DNA from 2 places in the Marinomonas sp. 15G6-16 genome. Region 1 is predicted to be linked to the other one. Evidence: predicted binding sites of a transcription regulator. Region 1 holds the regulator's gene; the other holds the start of a gene.

Region 1 (10,321 bases):
GTGCCAAGTTATTCGAACGTTTTTCTTCTAATGGGTAATCTAAGAAATCGCTGATCATAGCGATTAGGAAAGCCGCTGTTTTTCCTGTACCAGTTTGAGCTTGACCAATAATGTCATAACCCTGCAAGGTCATCGGCAATGTTTCCGCTTGAATTTCACTGCAATACTCAAAACCCATTTCAGAAATAGACTTCAAAACACGATCAGGAAGGTTTAGATCATGAAAGCGCAACTTACCTTCAACTTCCGCTACTGGAAAGTCTTCAATAGACCAAATTGGAGCTTTTTTAGAGCCACTCTGAGCCTCATCAACGGAATCAGGAGCTTGAGAGCTTTTTGCGTTTACTGGCTTTTCACTGTTGTTTCTAGGGCGTTTATTTGGACGGCGGCTACGCTTAGGCTTTGCTGTTTTTTCTGATGACACTTCTTGATTTTGGTTTTCCATATTGGAATCTATACGCTTCTATAATGTTTTAAGGTTATATGTTTTTGATGATAAACATTTGTGTAAGGAGTGTACCTAATTGACAAGGCTTTATCACCCTTTGCTTTTTGTCTGGCGTATTTATTGATATCGATAAGGCGGCAAACTGCTGATTAATTGAGGCCCATAACGCTTTGTCTTTAAGCGCTTATCCAATATATGGATTTCACCAGAGTCTTTTTCATTTCTCAATAAACGACCGGTTGCTTGAACTAACCTCAAAGATGCATCAGGAATGGTGATTTCCATAAATGGATTACCACCACGCTTTTGAATCCATTCCGCCAACGTTGCCTCAACAGGGTCATCCGGAACCGCAAACGGAATCTTAGCAATATAAACTCTTGTTAAGTAATTACCGGGTAAATCAACACCTTCAGCAAAACTGGCTAAGCCGAATAACAAACTGCCTTTTCCGTCATCAATTCGTGATTTATGGGAATCCAGAATAACTCGCTTAGATTGCTCTCCCTGCATCAGTAAAATTTCTTTCAACTTATCAGAAAGAGACAAAGACACTTCTTCCATTTGTCGACGCGAAGAAAACAGCACCAGACTGCCTTTTTCAATATCTACTGATTTATTTAAATAAGCGATAATTTCTGCCGTATGTTGCTCAACGCGGTTTGGCTCATTCTCCATATCAGGAACGATCAACAAGCCGTTTTCTTGAAAATCAAATGGACTCAAGACTCGCAAATATTCACTTTCACGGGGAACACCGGAGCGCATATTAAAGCGATGAAACTGGTTGAGTGCTGTCAGTGTGGCAGAAGTCACCACAGCGCCAAAGCACTTATCCCAAAGTTGCTGCCTCAGTGTGTTTGCCGCCAAAATAGGAGAACCACCAAGTTCGATATCCTGCTCCATTCCTTGCCCAGATAAAACCAACCAACGAGCATTAGGCGGATAATTTTGATCATCAACTGTAGAATACAATCGCCACAAGCTGACCGACTGCTCCAACCTACCCAAAATCACACCCAATATTGGCTGCCAAGTTTCTGCTGTTTCCGGCGTAATTCCCATGCCTTCATTTTGTTTGGTTTTCTTACATTCATCTTGAATGCTTTCGATGTTATTAAACAGTTTCTGATAAGAGGTTTGTAGACTGTAAGCCAATTGGCGCAGCTCATCTGGTATTAAACCAAACTCAAAACGATGCTGATTGTTTTCCTGATCCAACCCTAAACCCTGAATATAAGGCGCTAAACCTTGTTGGGCATATTGAATAAAGTTAACGATACTTTGTATTTGCTGAGGAATTTTAAGCAAAAGCTGACCGGTTAAACTGACGTCATCCGTCAGCTCTTGCTTGAGATTGACTAGATTCTTTTCCAATTGACGAAGCCAAGCAATACTCTGCTGCAACCTAACTTCATGACGGAAGTGACCAATCGCCTTATCTGGCAAATGATGGCCTTCATCAAACACATAAATTGTTTCTTTCGGGGCTGACAAAATCGCACCACCACCTAAAGATAAATCCGCTAAAACCAAGTCATGGTTTGCAACGATTACATCAGCCACCTCAATTTCGGCTCTTGCTTTAAAGAAAGGGCAAGCGGAATAATTAGCACAATTTCGATTCGTACACTGCTGATGATCTGTAGTTAAACGGCGCCAATCTTGCTCACGAATAACGCCTTCCCAATTATCTTTATCGCCGTCCCAACCACCTTTTTCTAACGCCGCATCCATTTCTTGATATAAAGCGGTATTCACATCATCCGACTGTAAATGCTGCTCAAAAAGCCCTGCAAACATATCATCAATTGCTTGCTCTTCTGAGCTTAAAAAGCCCTCTAAATTATTCAAGCACAAATATCGGCCTCGCCCTTTAGCTAAGGTATATTTGAAATTTAACTCGGTATGCTCAAGTAAATCCGGCAACTCTTTGTGGAGAATCTGCTCTTGCAGCGCAACCGTCGCTGTTGAAATAACCAGCTTTAAACCACGCGCTTTCGCAATTGGAATGGCGGCAAGACAATATGAAAGCGTTTTACCGGTTCCTGTTCCAGCCTCAATAACAGCAACATGCTTTTCATCCAGCCTTTCACCTTCCGAGCCTTGCTTAATATTTCCCAATGTACGAGCGATAGCGCCTATCATTTGGCGCTGTCCAGCCCTTGGTTTATGGGACTTCGCATCCAAAGAAGCTCGATATGCGAGTTGAATTTGTTTTTTTAGTTCGTCTGAAAGCATTTATATTATTGAGATTAGTTAAGAATGCTGTATATAATAACAGTTACTGTATAAACAACCAGACTCCTTATGATTAAATTAACCAAAAGACAATCTGACGTACTAGAAACCATTCGTGAATTTATTAATGAAACGGGGTTTCCACCTACTAGAGCAGAAATCGCCCGTCGCCTTGGGTTTAAATCACCCAATGCTGCCGAAGAACATTTAAAAGCCTTATCCAAAAAAGGGGCGATTGAAATGCTATCTGGCGCCTCTCGTGGGATTCGTCTCATTGAAGAAGCCTCCAATGACGAGCCAGAAGATTTAGGCTTACCAATTATTGGAAAAGTTGCCGCCGGCTACCCTATTCTTGCTCAAGAGAACATTGACTCTCATGTCAACATTCCAGCCAATATGTTTTCACCTCAGGCGGATTACTTCCTATCTGTCTCGGGAACCAGCATGAAAAACATCGGCATAATGGAAGGCGACCTTCTCGCTGTTCACAAAACCAGTACGGTACACAATGGCCAAGTAGTCGTTGCACGCATCGGTGATGAAGTAACAGTAAAACGCTTTGAGCAAAAAGGCAGCATCGTTCGCCTGATTCCTGAAAACGAAGAATACAATGACATCATTGTTGATCTCGAAAGCGAAGACTTTGCCATTGAGGGACTGTCTGTCGGCGTGATAAGACAAGGCCTTTAACAGTTTTTCCGCACCAATAGAAAAGCGAAGCATGTGCTTCGCTTTTCTAAATAACAAATAACGATCAATTAATGCAGAATTTTTGGTCGAAACTCTTCATTCTCAAGATATTCAGCACCTTCATCAAAAAAAGATTCGTCTGAATAAACATAATCAATACCTGCATGAAACATACACTTTGCCAGTTCGAAGTAACGATCCTTCAAATAAGATCGAGTGTCGTCTGATATTTGCAATGTTGCTAGCGGTGTCGTTTCCTCACCATCTTCACTGGCTGGTCTCAGCACAATATCGCCGTTCTCCAGCTCAACAATTTCTAGGTAGGACTCTTTCATATTCAATACTCTGATGACTCTTCTCTAAAACGCAAAACCAACTCAGCTAAATTCGCCAAATAGAAACCCACTGAAGCGCCCGCATCGTTACCGCGACCAATAAGATTATCGCCGCCCATTACAGACACAGCAGCACGACACTCCAACTGAGCAAGGTAAGCTTGCTCTAATTGGGCACACCAAGAATCTTTGCGAGAATATAAATCTGCCAATTCACTCAATGCCGGCACTACCATGTGTTTTGATTCTGCCTCTTTCATAAGCACAGAAACATCCAAAGAGCCTGACAGCGAGTAGGCAGTTGAAATCTCCTTCAACAAGCCATTCAACGCACTTTTCAACTGAAAAATAGCTGAGCTTTCTAACCCAACACTCAACCACTTCTCATCCATATCTTGGCTTTGCTGAATAAAACGTTTTGCTGTATCAATTTTCTGATTGGTTAAACTTGCTAAGCTAACACCACTCATTTCTTTTTGCCTTCCTCGATGACCCATTTAGAGCCAACATAAAAGGCTTTCCAGCCAGTCGGTTTACCCTCTTCTTCCGTCATAACATATTGCTCTTTGGTTTTACGGCTATAACGAATAATGGTTGGTCGACCTTCTGAGTCAGCGACAGGCGCTTTCGCAAAGAAGTGGTATTTAGGATCGATTTGATCCATGTACGGCAGCAACTCTTTCACCAATGGCGCACGCGTTTCTCGTTTTCGAGGGAACTGACTTGCCGCAAGGAATAAACCTGTCGCGCCATCACGCAATATGTAATGGTCTTCCACTTTGACACATGCCAAATCTGGCATTGGCACAGGATCCATTTTCGGCGGCGCAGCTTCACCACTCTTCAAGAGCTTCCGAGTGTTTTTGCAGTCTTCATTGGTACAACCAAAGTACTTACCAAATCGACCTGTCTTAAGCTGCATATCAGCGGAACACTTATCACACTCAATAACAGGGCCGTCGTAACCTTTAATTTTGAATGTGCCTTTCTCTACTTCATAACCAGAACAAGATGGATTGTTACCACAAACATGAAGCTTGCGTTTTTCATCCATCAAATAGCTGTCCATTGCAGAGCCACAAATCTTACAACGATGCTTATTAATAAGTGCTTTAGATTCACCTTCTTCGTCGTCAACGGCAACCGCTTCATCACCACGAACTAAATTGATCGTTGCCTTACAGCGCTCTTTTGGTGGTAAAGCGTAACCAGAACAAGACATAAATACGCCTGTGCTAGCTGTACGGATTTGCATAGGACGAGAACAAGTAGGACATTCAACATCCGTCGGCGTTGGCTCGTTCAGCATCATACCGCCTTCAGGCGACTCTGCTTTTGCCAACACACCACTAAAGTCCTTATAAAATGCGTTAAGGGTTTTAATCCAGTCTTTATGACCTTCTGCAATATCGTCGAGCTGCTCTTCCATTTGCGCAGTAAAACTGAAATTCATCAATGAACTAAAGCTGTCCACTAGACGTTCAGTAACAATATCACCCATTTTTTCAGCGTAAAAACGACGGTTTTCTACACGAACATATCCACGATCTTGGATTGTCGAAATAATAGATGCGTATGTAGAAGGTCGGCCAATACCACGTTTTTCAAGCTCTTTTACCAAACTGGCTTCGCTGAAACGCGCAATTGGCTTAGTGAAGTGCTGTTCTGGCAAAAGCTCTTTTAGATCAAGATATTCACCTTTGCCTACATCAGGCAGGATATTATCTTCACCTTTTTTAACAACGGTTTGCATCGCACGAGTGTAACCATCAAAGCGTAAAATTCGGCCTTTGGCTTTAAACTCGTATTCGCCACTGGTGACTGTAATTGTGGTCGAAGTGTACTCTGCAGGTGTCATCTGACACGCCATAAATTGACTGCGAATTAAGTCATATAAACGATGAGAGTCTTTCTCCATACCGAGCAAATCATCTACTCGTACATTCACATCAGAAGGTCGAATCGCTTCATGGGCTTCTTGCGCCCCTTCTTTGCTGCTGTAACGAATAGGCTCTGCTGGCAAATAAGCTTCGCCAAAATGAGCTGAGATATAACCTCTTAATGCTTCAACCGCGTCGGCACTCAAGTTTGTCGAGTCTGTACGCATATAAGTGATGTAACCCGCTTCATAAAGCCTTTGGGCCAACATCATGGTCTTCTTAACGCCGTAACCTAAACGCGTGCTGGCAGCCTGCTGAAGTGTTGAGGTGATAAATGGTGCAGACGGCTTACTCGTCGTCGGTTTATCTTCTCGGCTACTAACTAGGTATTTGGCTTTCTCTAAGCGACTAACATGCTCATCAGATTGAGCCTGATTAACTGGGCGATATTCTTTATTCTGATATTTGGTCGCTTCAAATTTGATCACTTCTTTCGAAGGTGTTGCCAACATCGCATCCAATTCCCAAAATTCATCAGGAATAAAAGCTCGAATTTCTTTTTCTCGCTCAACGATCAAACGAACTGCAACAGATTGAACTCGACCAGCAGACAAGCCACGAGCCACTTTCGCCCATAACAGAGGCGACACCATGAAACCAACAACGCGATCCAAGAATCGACGTGCTTGTTGTGCGTTAACACGGTTCAAATCCAATTCGGAAGGCGTATCAAAAGCCGCTGTAATGGCTTTTTTGGTAATTTCGTTGAAGACCACTCGCTTATAGCGACTATCATCACCACCAATGGCTTCACGCAAATGCCAAGCAATCGCCTCACCCTCTCTATCCAAATCGGTCGCGAGATAGATGGTGTCAGCATTTTTGGCTAAGCGCTTTAATTCATCGACAACCTTTTCCTTGCCAGGAAGAACTTCATAATGGGCTTTCCAATTATTTTCTGGATCAACCCCCATTCTGGCAATCAACTGCTTTCTAGATTTAGCACTTTTGTATGCAATCTTTTCCTCTGGGCTCATTTTACGCGTCAACGCAGCCTGCTTCGCACGCTCCTGAGGCGTTGATGAGGAAGTAGTACCTGTTGGCAAATCTCGAATGTGTCCTACACTCGATTTAACAATAAAGTCATTGCCCAGATATTTGTTTATGGTTTTCGCCTTAGCTGGCGATTCCACGATAACCAGTGATTTTCCCATTGAACTGTGTAAGCCTTTTATAAATTAGGTCTGCAAATCCACATTGCACGAAGTTTAATCTCTTGGGGCGCTGATATTAAGCAAACACCTTTTATATGACAAGCGATCCCTGTATTGTTTCTCATATTATATCTTGCTGAACTTAGTATTTCTTATTTAACATACTGAATTCATTGCTTAAGGACAATCATGGCTACGCTTCAAATTTTAACAATTGCCTTTTTAATCATCATAGTCATCTTATCTGTGATCATTGGATCACGCGCACATCAGAAAGAAAAAGAGATAACGGCACGCCGAGTAAAGCAATTACATCTATCAAATAGAGCCGATCGCATTGAACAACACATCCGAGGCATCAAGGACATTAACACAGATACCATAGCAACGGATGTTCTTTATGACTTTTATCTAGACACACTCCGCGAGCTTCTACAGTATTCTGACGACCCAGAAAAAACAGAAATCCGCATTGCCAAAGCAGAAGAAGGACAAAACAGTGATGCCATTGAGTTTAACCCTGAACCAGAAATACTAAATTTTCAAGAAAAGAGTAATTATAAAGAGCGTTTAACCAAACTTGCTAAGTTACTACTTTATCTACGCAGGAAAGGTAGAATCAGCAACGCTCATTATCAAGCTTGCTACGATTATCTAAGATGGTTAAACCTATGGCTTCAATTAAATCGTCAGCTCGTTCAAGCCAACAAAAACTTTGATGATGGCGATATGCGCGTAGCACAAACTCTTTATGGCGTTATTCTTTCACATATCAAATCAGACACAGTGGAACGACCAGAGAAGAAAATATTAAACACTTTTGTCACAGATCGCATGAAGGCCATTCTTTCTCCACAGATTGAGGCTATTAAAAACAGCGACAACCCAGAAGAAGCACTTGGCGATTTGATCCAAAACATTGATCACAACAAAACAAGCACACAAGAGCTTTAAAAAGCATAACGTTAAAAGCTTATTTATTTAGAACAGAGGAAATTTCAGTCAATGAGAAAATCATCTTAGCGAGCTCTTCTAATTCCTGCTCATCTGCTGCCTCATTCCAATAAAGTGAAACAGACTCTGGCGTAATTTCAATTGCCTTTAATATTGCGCCATATTTTTCTAACGTCTTAATCGACGAATCTGAGAGAGGTATGCTGTCACTCGACCACCAACTATCACCAACAGCCTGATACTTCCAGACCTCATAAGGCAGCAGCCAAATAACCTCAGGCAAAGAAGTTAACGCCTTTACACGATAAAACGAATAAGCAACAACTTTATACCTTTCCTTTGATTTATCCCACTTGTCTGGCAATTCAATTGATGTAAGCTGAACAACAAGACCAAGTTTTCGAGCCTGCATACGTAAATCCATACGATGTCGCTCTTTTTTAGAAGGCAGAACCCACAGCGCCGAACCCATTAAAGACAAGGTAATGAAGATAACGATAAAAGCAGTCATAAATAATGTTTTTCTCAGGTTTTAAACTAAAATTAATAGTATCTTGTAAATTTGGAGGTTTTCTATGATGTATAACAGAATTCTACTCGCTGTCGATCTAACAGATGAAAGTATCAAAGTCGCCAACAAGGCGGTTGCATTGTGCCAAGCAACCGGCGCAGAACTCATCATGCTTCACGTTATTGAGTCACTTAACTATGCTTATGGTGGCGATGTACCTATTGATATAACAGACATCCAATCTCAACTTCAAGAAACAGCTAAAGAACGAATTTCCATTCTGGAAGCTCAACTACCTATTCCATTTAAAGAAAGCTGCATTACTCAAGGTGGTATAGAGAGTGAAATTCACCGCATCGCCGAAGAAAAACAAGTGGATCTCATTATTGTTGGAAGCCACTGCCGCCACGGTTTAGCTTTATTACTGGGATCAACTGCAAATGGCGTTCTTCATGGCGCGCCATGTGATGTCTTAGCCGTTAAAGTCAGCAAAGACTAACCATCTAAACATAGACAAAACAGCTATCCAAAATAAAAAAGGTGATGCACTTACATCACCTTTTTTATTACCTAGCTACGCGTCCAGGTTGTGCCTTCACGACTGTCTAGCAACTCAATTCCTTGATTTGCTAGCTCATCACGAATCTCGTCACTGCGGGCAAAGTTTTTGTCTTTGCGCGCTTGAGCTCTCTGATCAATTAATGACTGAATGTCTGCTTCACTCAAGCCTTCTGACACTGTGCTGTTTTGCAAAAAGTATTCAGGATCCTGGTACAACAAACCAAGCAATTCAGCCAAAAAGCGTAATTCAGCAGCAAGAGAAGCCGCCTTCCCAGCATCTTCGGTTTTCATCTTGTTCAATTCTCGAACCAATTCAAACAAGACAGAAACCGCGACAGGCGTATTAAAGTCATCTCTCATAGCTTCTTCAAAGCGAATTGTGAAGTCACTAGGAGTATAAGTATCGGCAATCTCTTGATCACGCAAAGCATTATAAAGACGCTCTAGCGCCACTTTCGCTTCCAACAAACTCTGATCAGAATAATCAATCGCACTGCGATACTGGCTAGACACCATAAGGTAACGAACCACCTCAGGGTTAAACTTCGCCAAGACATCTCGAACCGTGAAAAAGTTACCTAAGGACTTAGACATCTTTTCATTGTTCACACGAACAGCACCACAATGCATCCAGTAATTTACGTACTTTTCGCCTGTGCAAGCTTCAGATTGTGCAATTTCATTTTCATGATGAGGAAACTTAAGATCAGGACCACCGCCATGAATATCAAAATGACTGCCTAGGCAATTTGTCGACATAGCGGAACATTCAATATGCCAACCTGGGCGACCATCTCCCCATGGCGAAGACCAAAACACTTCACCTTCTTTTGTTTGTTTCCACAATACAAAATCAGCCGGATGCTCTTTCGCTTCTTCTACATCAATTCGTGCGCCTGCCAACATATCTTCAAGCTTACGATTATTAAGCTTTCCGTATTCTTTAAACGCGCTTGCACGATAATAAACATCACCAGACGCACCCTGATAAGCAAAGCCTTTTTCTACAAGAGTTTGAATCATATCAATGATCTCTTGCATAAATTCTGTGGCTTTTGGCTCGCGATCAGGCATTTTATTACCCAAACGAAGTTCATCTTCTCGTTGTGCTGCGATCATTCGCTCAGTCAAAGATTGAGTCGTTTCCTTGTTTTCTTCTGCACGTTTGATGATTTTATCATCAACATCCGTGATGTTACGTACATAGTTCAACTCATAACCTAGGTGACGAATGAAGCGAGAAATAATATCGAAAGAAATCATCGCCCGTGCATGACCAATATGGCAGAAGTCGTATACTGTGTTACCACATACATACATACTCACTTTGCCTTCTACAATGGGTTTGAACTCTTCCTTCTTCCCGCTCAGGGTATTGTAAACTTTCAACATTCGCCTATTTTCCTTTTGCTTCTATTTTTGCCCAAGAATCTCGTAACGTTACCGTACGATTAAATACCATGCCGTCTTCTTCTAAATCACGACAG
Region 2 (10,321 bases), 1.2 Mb from region 1:
ATGACCATGAGCAAAATTCACTGTGCCATCAATCGGGTCAATTACCCAAACAGGTGTATTGCTGGAGGTGAATTGAAGATCCGGTGAAGACTCCTCAGATAAAATAAGATGTTCTGGATAACGCGTTGCAATACTCGAACATAAAAACTGATCAATCGCTAAATCCGTACTCGTCACGAGTTCGTGATCACTTTTATAATCACGAACAAACGCCGCTTTATTTCTCGCCTCAATCATCATTTCGCCAGCGCTTACAGCAAGCGACTTAGCAAAATTTAACCATTCGATATCAGAACCACTGATCATAAGATCCACCCAGCTTTTTTAAGTTAAGCCAATCTTTCATTAAGCCAGACTGAAATATCGTCAACCTGTTCAGGGCACACCGAATGAGGCATTGGATAAGATTGATAGGAGACACTGAAGCCTTTTGAGACTAATAAATCCCTCGCTTGTGTACCTAAAACAGGCGCAACAATCGGGTCTTGCGATCCATGGTGAATTAAGATCGGAGTTTGGCCATTAATACATTCTGCTGATTCAGGCACAGCATCACCATTTACCAGGTAAGTCGATAAGGCAAGTACACCTGCCAGTGTGTGTTTTGTGCGTAACATTGCTTGATAAGCAATAACACCGCCCTGAGAAAAGCCTGCAACAATGATACGATCAGCCGAAATACCCTGTTTAATCTGATCTTCAATCAAGGTTTCAATCTGCTGATAAGATTCATCGATATTAGCCATATCCACCTTGCGCTCTAGTGTCATTTCATAAATGTCATACCAAGCGCGCATTTCCATACCACCATTAATGGTTACTGGACGCTTAGGGGCATGAGGAAACACAAATCGCACACCAAGATCTGGCAATAAAGACAAAGCAGGCGCTAAAGACTCAAAGTCATGACCATCCGATCCAAGGCCATGCAACCAAATAATCGCGGCATCAGGTTGAGGGTTGGTTTCTACGATGACAGAAGGCAATAAATCAGTCATTCTTTCTCTCTCCAAAAAAATAGGCTATGTCAATCGCCATAGCCTATCACAATGAAGTTTCTCTCTCGATATATCTAGGGAAGATGAGAATAAGTCTTCTGAGCTTCAGTCTTATCAGAGAAACGGTCTATCAAGGCAAGAGTGAGCAGGAATGTTAATACCTTTCAATCACTCTTAACGCAGAGAGGCCGTTTCTCTGAAAGACCCGAAGGGCGTGAGCTAAACGCTTTTTATTCTTCGTTAAGCTTCTTGCCAATATATTCATATTGGACTGCGAAGCTTGCCTCGAGTAATAAAGATTTATCCACACGCTGAAGCCAGTGGACTTGTTAACACCTTCCCTAGACACTAATGCTCAGTTGGATAGCGCGTCTTAATCACTTCTTGAGCCTCACTTAAAGTAAAAAGCACATCGGCTTGGTCTGGCATAACAGCCAATAAATGGCGAGTAAGGCGCTCGTAATATTGCATGAACCGCTTCAACTCAGCTTCAGACATGACTTTTAAATCAATTGTATCCAGTAAAATGCCATGAATATCGTGAAGATGGCTTTCCAGCATGCGTTCCTGCTTATTGCGCCAGTTATATACCACGTCGTAATGAGGCGCCTGCATCCAAACCATTAAATCAATTTTAGAAAACAACTCTTTATAATCTTGTTTCAAACGCTGGTTCATCGTTTTTCGCCATAAACCATCCGTATCCAATTCTTCTTCAAGTGAATTAATTGGATGATTTAGCCCCTCTTTCATCGGAGGAGCACCCACGCACCAACCTTCAAACAACACAACATCAACTGGCCCCTGAACCTCTTGCCACAAATGAACCGCTTTACGATCATCGATCGACTTATCAAAACAAGGCAGTCGCATCACCTCTCCTTCTTTAAGGTTCTTTAAACGCTCAAAAAGAATCATGGCTAGCTCAATATCATGGGTACCTGGCACACCTCGGACGGAAAACAGATTTGTTGTTTTATTAGCGAACTTAAGTCGATCATATCGAGTGCTGTATAAATCATCCAAACTCAAAACCACACAATTCAAGTCAAACCCTTTGTGCAAAACTCGACGAACAACACTACAAAAAGTCGTTTTACCACAACCTTGCGCACCTCCAACACCAACAAACAAAGTACCTTGCCCTGCACTGGCTTTTTTATTAATCCAACTCGAAAAAGGTAAATACAAACTATCAAGTAAATCTACTAAGGAAGAATCGGCATATAAAGAAGACAAAGTTTGCTCAACTTCAAAGCGCAGTCGATGAGACAAAGAGTCAGGCTGACTCATATGGACGTAATTATATTTATTATGCTGCTTAAACATTTGAACACCTCCCATAGAAGTTATTCTAATGAGTATAGTCAGCCGTACGAAAAATGATCAATATTTACACTGCACATCAAAATTCAAAATTCAATTGCAGCGGTTTTGGAGGGGAAAGCCTATAACCAACACCAATTAAGCGCACTGGACGTAGAGACCGAGAGCAAGCCTGCGCAAGCAAAGAAAAAAAGATTTCATCGGTTAATTTGCTTTTAATCGGCTGCTCTATTGTCGTTTGCTTAAAGTCATCAAACTTCAATTTTAAATAGTACTTACTTAACTGAGAATCAACGCCTTTACCCATCATCCGCCTTTTTAACTCAGCCAACAACATAGGTAGAACATCTCGACATGCTTTCATATCCGACAAATCTTTATCAAAAGTGCGCTCGACTGAAATGCTTTTTCTTTCTCTAGAAACCACAACAGGGCGTTCATCTACTCCCAAAGCAAGCTGAGACAATCGAAACGCCATACTGCCGAATGTTTTCTGTAACACAGAAAATTCCTGCTTTTGTAAATCTGCACAAGTATACACACCAAGCCCAGCAAGCTTTTCTTGTGCCACTCGCCCAATTCCAGAAATAAACTTCACAGGGGTCTCTGACACAAACTCAAACTGCTTCTCCGGCGAAACAACCGTTAAGCCATTTGGTTTTTCCCAGTCAGAAGCGACTTTGGCAATAAATTTGTTAGTGGCAACACCAGCAGAAACAGTGATTCCAACCTCTTCAAAAATCCGGGCTCGGACCTTTTCGGCTATTCGAGTCGCACTACCTTGAAAATGCTCTGAGTCCGTCACATCAAGATAAGCTTCGTCTAAGGATAAGGGCTCAATAATATGAGTAAACTCACGAAAGATGGCCTGCATTTGCTGCGAAGCTTCTCGGTATTTCGCCATATTTCCAGGAATAACAAGCAATGAAGGGCAAAGTCGCTTAGCTACAGAGGTGGGCATCGCCGATCGAACACCGTAAACACGGGCAGCATAATTTGCCGTCGCCAAAACACTACGACGATCCACTGGCCCACCAATAGCAATGGGAATATCTCGCAAACTAGGATCATCACGCATTTCGATCGCCGCGTAAAAGCAGTCAGCATCTATATGGATAATTTTTCGGGACATTGGCATTGCAACACCAAGAACAACTGTATAAAAAAACAGTATACACCCATTAGTCTGGTAATTTACATAGCCAATAAAAGTAAACAAACCTTCTCATTAACACCTTATTAATACAGAAGATTGTTAGCTAATGTTAAAAAAAACTCCTTCAAATGATTTTTTTTGTGCCGAAAGCCAATAAAAGCACCTTTTTACACGAGCAAACATGGACGCTGGAGCGTAAAATGGTTTACATTTTATTGAGCAAATTAAAGATATTGAAAAGCAAAGGTATTTTTAGAATAATTTATTTATGATGAATACCTGTATAGTCACATTTGCAGCAAGGACTTCCATTTAAAGGGCACACAATGACACTATCACTACGAATTTTATTAATAACCATGGGTGCAATCATCCTTGCCGGCTGCCAAAACCTAAACCAGCAAGGCTCAACTGGAGAATGTACTTCTGTTGCACCTTGTAATGGCAATACAGTTGGTAATTTTGGCACCACAACTACTGCTAATACTTACAATACGCCAACCACACAAAATGGTGCAGCAAACGCAAACAACACTATTGCTGTTATCAAGCAAGAACCAATTGTCGTAACAGCGACAGGCTACGCGGCTTTAACAACCAACAAGCGTTTATCTAAATCTCAAGCTCGCATAATGACACTTCGTAGCTCTATGCTGGATGCCTATAGAAACCTATCAGAGCGAGTTTATGGTTTGAAAATCGATGGCTCTAGCTCCTTAAGCAACATGGTTATTCAAAATGATGAATTAAGAACGTATGTAGACGCTTATCTCGTAGGTGCAAAAGTAGTCTCTCAACGTGAACATGAAGATGGTACATTTGAAACCGTAGTCGAAATGGCACTGCAAGAAAACTTCCGTCAATGTGTGACTTCCTCCCAAGGCATCAATACGGACCCTAATTGCCAAGTCACTCCAGGCTACCGAGCAATTAATGTGGAAAGTTCTCCGCCAACAACAAACTTCTACAGCATTGATTAACGGTATTGATCTTGAAGCATGCTCTGTTTGTTACATTAGGTCTCTTAATCTCCATTAACATTTTTGCGGAAACTGTTGATGTTGCAGGTGAGGCCATCATCTATAATGATGACATTGCCGATGCAAGATACAGAGCCACTCAACAAGCCATAAAACAAGCCGTTCTTGAATCAGGCTCTCGAGTAAATGTAAAAGATGAACTCAATAATGGAGAACTCGAATCCAATATAGAAATTCGAAGCTCTGGCCATGTTCAACGGGCACGCATTTTGTCCGAAGAGATTAATGGAGACTTTTTATCTCTTATTGCGCGTATAGAAGTTACTCCTGATTCACAGTGCAGCAGCGGCCCAACAAGTTATTATAGAAAAACAGTAGGCGTCACAGGATTTGAATTACAGAATCCACAGCAAGCAAGACTGGGCGAACTCAGCAACATCGCAAGAGAACTCCCAAAGCACCTCGCTGACGAAATCAACAAACAAGGTTACGTTAGAGCAATTACAGCAACTAACATCGCCATTTACCCTGATCTTATCAACGCCCCTTCTTCAACCAACTTCGATGGCTCTCTCACAAACGTTACTAGGATAAGCGAACAACTGGGTGTTCAGTATATTGTTAGTGGCGTTATCAGAGACATCAGTGAAGTCTACCTCAGACAGCCAAACAATAAAGACGCAAAAGACCTTTTAGATGAAGATATAGATAAAGAAAGAAACTTTGTGGTCGATATTTATATATACGATGGTTTCAGCGGCGCCCTACTTTTTGAACATAGATACAATGAAATAGGTAATTGGGATATTTCAGACCACGCCAGAATAGGTTTTGGTAGTGCAAAATTCTGGACAGTTCATTATGGTAGAGTCGTACAACAAGCATTAAAAGAAAGCGCATTAGACACTAGCGAACAATTGCGATGCCAGCCATTCATGGCCAATATTTTTCGTACAGAAGGCAATAGAATACATATAGCGGCCGGCTCATTATCAGGCATAAAGCAAGGCGACACATTTAATGTCTATCGTCGCTATGAAGTATTCAACCAAAGACAGTCGACGCAAACTCAGCTGAACAATGCCAACATCAGTGTTACAATCAAACAAGTTCAGCCTAATTTTTCAATTGGTGAACTCGTTGTCGACGCTCACATATTAAACGTACAACAACAGGATGTAGTTATTGCTTGGTAGATTACACCCCCTTGCATAACACGAATTAATAACCCATATTTTTAGGACAAAACCAATGAACAACGAATTATTACAGCACTTAGAACAACGCATAAATGCAGCTGTAGCTGAAATAAGCTCTTTGAGAACAAAAATTTCCGAGCTAGAAATGCAAAACTATGAACTTGCGGAAGAGAAAAATGAGCTTCAAAACACTTTAACACAAACAAAAGAACAGCAATCTAACTGGGAATCCTCCCTATCTCAGATGCTAAACAAACTAAATCAAATAGATAACGGACAATAAACAATGAAGTCACTTGCGCTTGCGGTTTTAATGTTAGTCAGTATCAACGCCTTCGCAGAGGGACAAATTGCGACACTTATAAATTATGAGTCCACCGCTGCTCGCCCAGCCAATCAAGACGACAACAACGTCACATCTATTGTAAATACCTCAATAGAATACACACTTCCTGTTAACGTTTCTTTTTATGGAGGCTTTTCCTTCGTACTCGGCGAAAAATTTGAGAGTGGTGTTACTTTTGGCTCGAGATATTACAGCTCAACACCTCTTTTTCAAGCATTCACTGGTGTCCCCGTTTGGTCATACATTGGCGGCGGTATATCCTTCCTTGAAGACTCAGTATACTACCCAGAAGCAGGTTTTCGCATAGCCCTATCCAATGCCTCTAGAGTAGATGTATATATGAAAATCCTGAACAGCTCCAATGACACGTATGACAATCACGTAATGATTGGCGCAGGACTGACATTCTAGACATCATGAAAATAGCACTCTACTTTATGACCGCTCTATCCATACCTGCGTTGTATTTTTGGTGGCAAAGCAATCAAAGCGTACTCATCACCCTACCAAGTGATTCTCAGCTAAATGAAATGGTTGGCTTACATAACACCCCAACCATTCCACTAACAACAACGCAAAACTGAGCCTTGTGTTTTATGGACCAACTTATAGAAAAACTTGAAGCGCGCATTAACCAGCTAACTCAACAGCTAGAAAATGCCAACGAAGAAATACTAAAGCTAAAGGAAGAATATCAAAGCCCCGTTGAATGCAGCGCCTCAATGGATCTATTACAACACATGACAGACCGACAACCAGAAGATCAAGTACAGCTTTATATAAAAGACTCTCTTGGTTTATTGGAAGGCGACTCTCCAAACCAACAACCTAAGAACGCAAAGCCAGTTGAATATCAGCTGAATTTTGACTTATTGCACGAGCATGCTGATATGAATACCGAAAATACTACAACCACGACAGAACAGATTAATGATATGAGCACACAACAGCCTGAGTCTCAAAACTCACCAGAAGACACAACAACAAATGAAAGCCACATAAGCACACCAAAGGCTAATGACGCTTCAGCAGAGACAGTAACGTTGACGCCAGAGCAAAAGAAGCGCCAAAAAAACCAAAAGAACAATCGCCGCCTGATAAAGATGCTTGAAGATCGCTATCCAAAAGCATTCGACTGGAATCAGCCAAAGCCTCTTAAAGTCGGTATAGACCAAGACATGGTTTTAGACGACGACTTTAACGCTAGCAAACAAAAGCGCGCCTTGGCTGCATACACTCGCTCAGACAGATACAAAAAATGCTTACTATCAGGTCAACCAAGAGTTGATCTAGAAGGCGTTGCTGTTAATAACGAGCCAGCCTTGCCAGAATCAATGATTCCAGCAAAAACCAAAGCAACCAACACCAGAACAACTAATAGACCGACCCGCGAAAAAGGCACACAACAGCCGAGAAAGCCCAAACCAAAAAATCAAACCAGGGCTAAGCAGAACAACAAAACCACAAACACACCTCGCCAAGATGATGTTTATGACAACCTTTCTCCAGAAGAGCGTATGAAAGCAAAACTGGAAAAATTACTAAATAAATCATAAAAATTTGTTTACATATCTTAGCGCGGCATATAATATATGCCGCGCTGCTGTGGAGGGGTTCCCGAGTGGCCAAAGGGAGCAGATTGTAAATCTGCCACGAAAGTTTCGGTGGTTCGAATCCACCTCCCTCCACCATTTCTACTTTCCTTGTAGAAACAATCACTTATCGCACTACATCCAAGATAAAAAACCTTCCAATTAAAAATAATCTTACATCACACAAACCACTTACACGCAATATAAGCTACCACTCACACCAAAAACACATCCACATCACTCAGGCACTATCACGCCCATAAAACCCACACAAGACACAACCAACCCAACCCAGAACAACACCCATCAAAAAACCAAACACACGCCAGCAACACCACACCAAACTCTGCACAAGCAATTACAAGCAGCAAACTTCAAGACAAACAAATATCGATAGCAGATAGCAGATAGCAGATAGCAGATAGCAGATAGCAGATAGCAGATAGCAGATAGCAGATAGCAGATAGCAGATAGCAGATAGCAGAAATTAAAATTTAGTGAAAAAATTGCAAAAAGAAAAAGAAGGAATTACTAAGAATGGTGGGTCGTACTGGATTCGAACCAGTGACCAATTGATTAAAAGTCAACTGCTCTACCAACTGAGCTAACGACCCGCTCAAAGACAATACTAACAACACTGATGGTCGGAGTAGAGGGATTCGAACCCCCGACATCCTGCTCCCAAAGCAGGCGCGCTACCAGACTGCGCTATACTCCGATGGCTCCTCGAACTGGACTCGAACCAGTGACCCAATGATTAACAGTCATTTGCTCTACCAACTGAGCTATCGAGGAATTAATCAGAAATGCAGAATTTTAGCATTGGATAGTGGTGGGTCGTACTGGATTCGAACCAGTGACCAATTGATTAAAAGTCAACTGCTCTACCAACTGAGCTAACGACCCAACTATCAGAGTAATGGGGTGGACGATGGGGCTTGAACCCACGACCGCCGGAATCACAATCCGGAGCTCTACCAACTGAGCTACGCCCACCATTACAAGGTGACGATAAAAAATGGTCGGAGTAGAGGGATTCGAACCCCCGACATCCTGCTCCCAAAGCAGGCGCGCTACCAGACTGCGCTATACTCCGATGGCTCCTCGAACTGGACTCGAACCAGTGACCCAATGATTAACAGTCATTTGCTCTACCAACTGAGCTATCGAGGAACTAATTTTATCTTGTTCGCAACACACTCCCCTTAAGGAAGATGGCGGAGGAGGAGAGATTCGAACTCTCGGTAGGCTATTAACCTACGCCAGTTTTCAAGACTGGTGCATTAAACCGCTCTGCCACCCCTCCGTTGCGAGCGAGGTGTATATTACTGATTTGAAATTTCAGTGCAACATTTTTTTGTAAAAAAATTAACTTTTTTCACTTATATAGCCTTGTTCAGCCGAAGCGCGTATCCAAACATTGGAATACCAGTAATATTGGCGACCAGAATTATCCGGCATAGTGCAGTTAATACGACCACGACCTGTATTAAATGCCTTACTTGCCGTAGCAACCACTTCCGTATCAGACACCCACTCTAACGTCGCCTTACCTTGACCTGACACATAGCACGCCAAGTCTTTTAAGCGATATTTACCTTGTTTAAAGGTTAAACTGATAGAAACAGGCTTGTCCGTTGCGAAATCACCGCCTGTCTTCTCAGAGATAAGCGGCATTGGCTTCGAATTAAGTTTCGTTTTTAGAGTAGATAACTTTGCATAAGCACCGGACGCAGGAAAACGAGGTAGGTTCTGAAAATCGGAGTCCGCACTTACCACACCAGATTGTTGACCAAATGCCACAATCTCTCTCTCTTTCAACATATTGCGAAGGGTAATATTAGACTCACCATAGGGATACGCTAGCATCTTTGGTGAATGACCAAGCTCTTTAGTCAATAAGTCTTCTACATAATCCACTTCATTTTCCATTCGAGACAACCAAGCGCCATCAGATTCCCCTTCTTCTTTACGCAACATATAAGGGTGATTAATTGTATGATTTGCAAACACGCCACCAGCTTGCTCCATCTCTTTCATTTGCTCCCACGTCAAAGCATTGCCACGCAACGCTTCAACAGGCTCGCTATTAATGAATACCGTAAATGGGTAATCACGTTCAGATAGAATAGGAAAGGCTCCGCTATAAATATCACGATAGGAATCATCAAAAGTAATTGCCACCGCCTTATCAGGCAAATCCTCCCCCAACTTCAATTTATCTAAAGCAGTACGAAGATCCACAACTTCGAATCCAGCACTTTCTAAATAATTCATGTGTTCGGTAAATTCAGCTTCCGTAAGAGAAGTTGATCTAGGTGTCGTAGCACTCACATGGTGGTATTGGAGAACAGGCAAATAATCTTGAGCCTGCGCCAAAAGACTAGCACTCAACGCCCCCATCACAATTCCGTAGCGAACCTTAGATAACATACCTCTTCCTCTTTGTTTAATATTTGTGCTCATTCTACGCGACTAACTAAGTCGATGACCAGATTAGAAGCTCTAAAGCGGTCTCATCTAAAATTAAATCTATTTGAATATTGCGTCTCGTAAGCGATCGCGTTAGCGTAATTCTTTTGGACGCAAACAGAGTAACAACATGTTAGAAATTGGCACTCAGACTCACCCTCTTCCTAATCAAGATGCCCTTTATATCTTATTGCATCGAAATCAAGTTCTGGTTGAGCAAGATAATCAATTTTTAATTCCTTTTACTCACTT

What was found. Region 1 encodes LexA, which represses DNA repair genes until DNA is damaged. Its sites were predicted from a motif close to TACTGTNTANNTANACAGTA; they were not measured.
Region 2: dinB (DNA polymerase IV) is a predicted target of LexA. The motif match lies at 3,478-3,497, and genes of this name have one in related genera.

The regions. Positions count from the first base shown of each region.
Region 1 covers NZ_CM147916.1:3,206,653-3,216,973, reverse strand. Annotated here, with positions in the region: gene AC0L46_RS15275 (DEAD/DEAH box helicase) at 1-445, opposite strand, end outside; gene dinG (ATP-dependent DNA helicase DinG) at 566-2,689, opposite strand; gene lexA (transcriptional repressor LexA) at 2,759-3,379, shown strand; gene AC0L46_RS15260 (hypothetical protein) at 3,448-3,714, opposite strand; gene AC0L46_RS15255 (DUF6586 family protein) at 3,717-4,184, opposite strand; gene topA (type I DNA topoisomerase) at 4,181-6,808, opposite strand; gene AC0L46_RS15245 (DNA topoisomerase I) at 6,998-7,762, shown strand; gene AC0L46_RS15240 (hypothetical protein) at 7,782-8,273, opposite strand; gene AC0L46_RS15235 (universal stress protein) at 8,338-8,772, shown strand; gene cysS (cysteine--tRNA ligase) at 8,844-10,226, opposite strand; gene AC0L46_RS15225 (glutamine--tRNA ligase/YqeY domain fusion protein) at 10,231-10,321, opposite strand, start outside.
Region 2 covers NZ_CM147916.1:1,217,471-1,227,791, forward strand. Annotated here, with positions in the region: gene AC0L46_RS05865 (inositol monophosphatase family protein) at 1-306, opposite strand, end outside; gene AC0L46_RS05870 (alpha/beta hydrolase) at 330-998, opposite strand; gene AC0L46_RS05875 (hypothetical protein) at 1,347-2,327, opposite strand; gene dinB (DNA polymerase IV) at 2,404-3,456, opposite strand; gene AC0L46_RS05885 (LPP20 family lipoprotein) at 3,807-4,460, shown strand; gene AC0L46_RS05890 (flagellar assembly protein T N-terminal domain-containing protein) at 4,472-5,656, shown strand; gene AC0L46_RS05895 (cell division protein ZapB) at 5,712-5,942, shown strand; gene AC0L46_RS05900 (hypothetical protein) at 5,946-6,416, shown strand; gene AC0L46_RS05905 (hypothetical protein) at 6,422-6,589, shown strand; gene AC0L46_RS05910 (ProQ/FINO family protein) at 6,602-7,561, shown strand; tRNA gene AC0L46_RS05915 (tRNA-Tyr) at 7,613-7,696, shown strand; tRNA gene AC0L46_RS05920 (tRNA-Lys) at 8,136-8,211, opposite strand; tRNA gene AC0L46_RS05925 (tRNA-Pro) at 8,239-8,315, opposite strand; tRNA gene AC0L46_RS05930 (tRNA-Asn) at 8,317-8,392, opposite strand; tRNA gene AC0L46_RS05935 (tRNA-Lys) at 8,428-8,503, opposite strand; tRNA gene AC0L46_RS05940 (tRNA-His) at 8,518-8,593, opposite strand; tRNA gene AC0L46_RS05945 (tRNA-Pro) at 8,617-8,693, opposite strand; tRNA gene AC0L46_RS05950 (tRNA-Asn) at 8,695-8,770, opposite strand; tRNA gene AC0L46_RS05955 (tRNA-Ser) at 8,813-8,903, opposite strand; gene AC0L46_RS05960 (polysaccharide deacetylase family protein) at 8,966-10,030, opposite strand; gene nudC (NAD(+) diphosphatase) at 10,200-10,321, shown strand, end outside.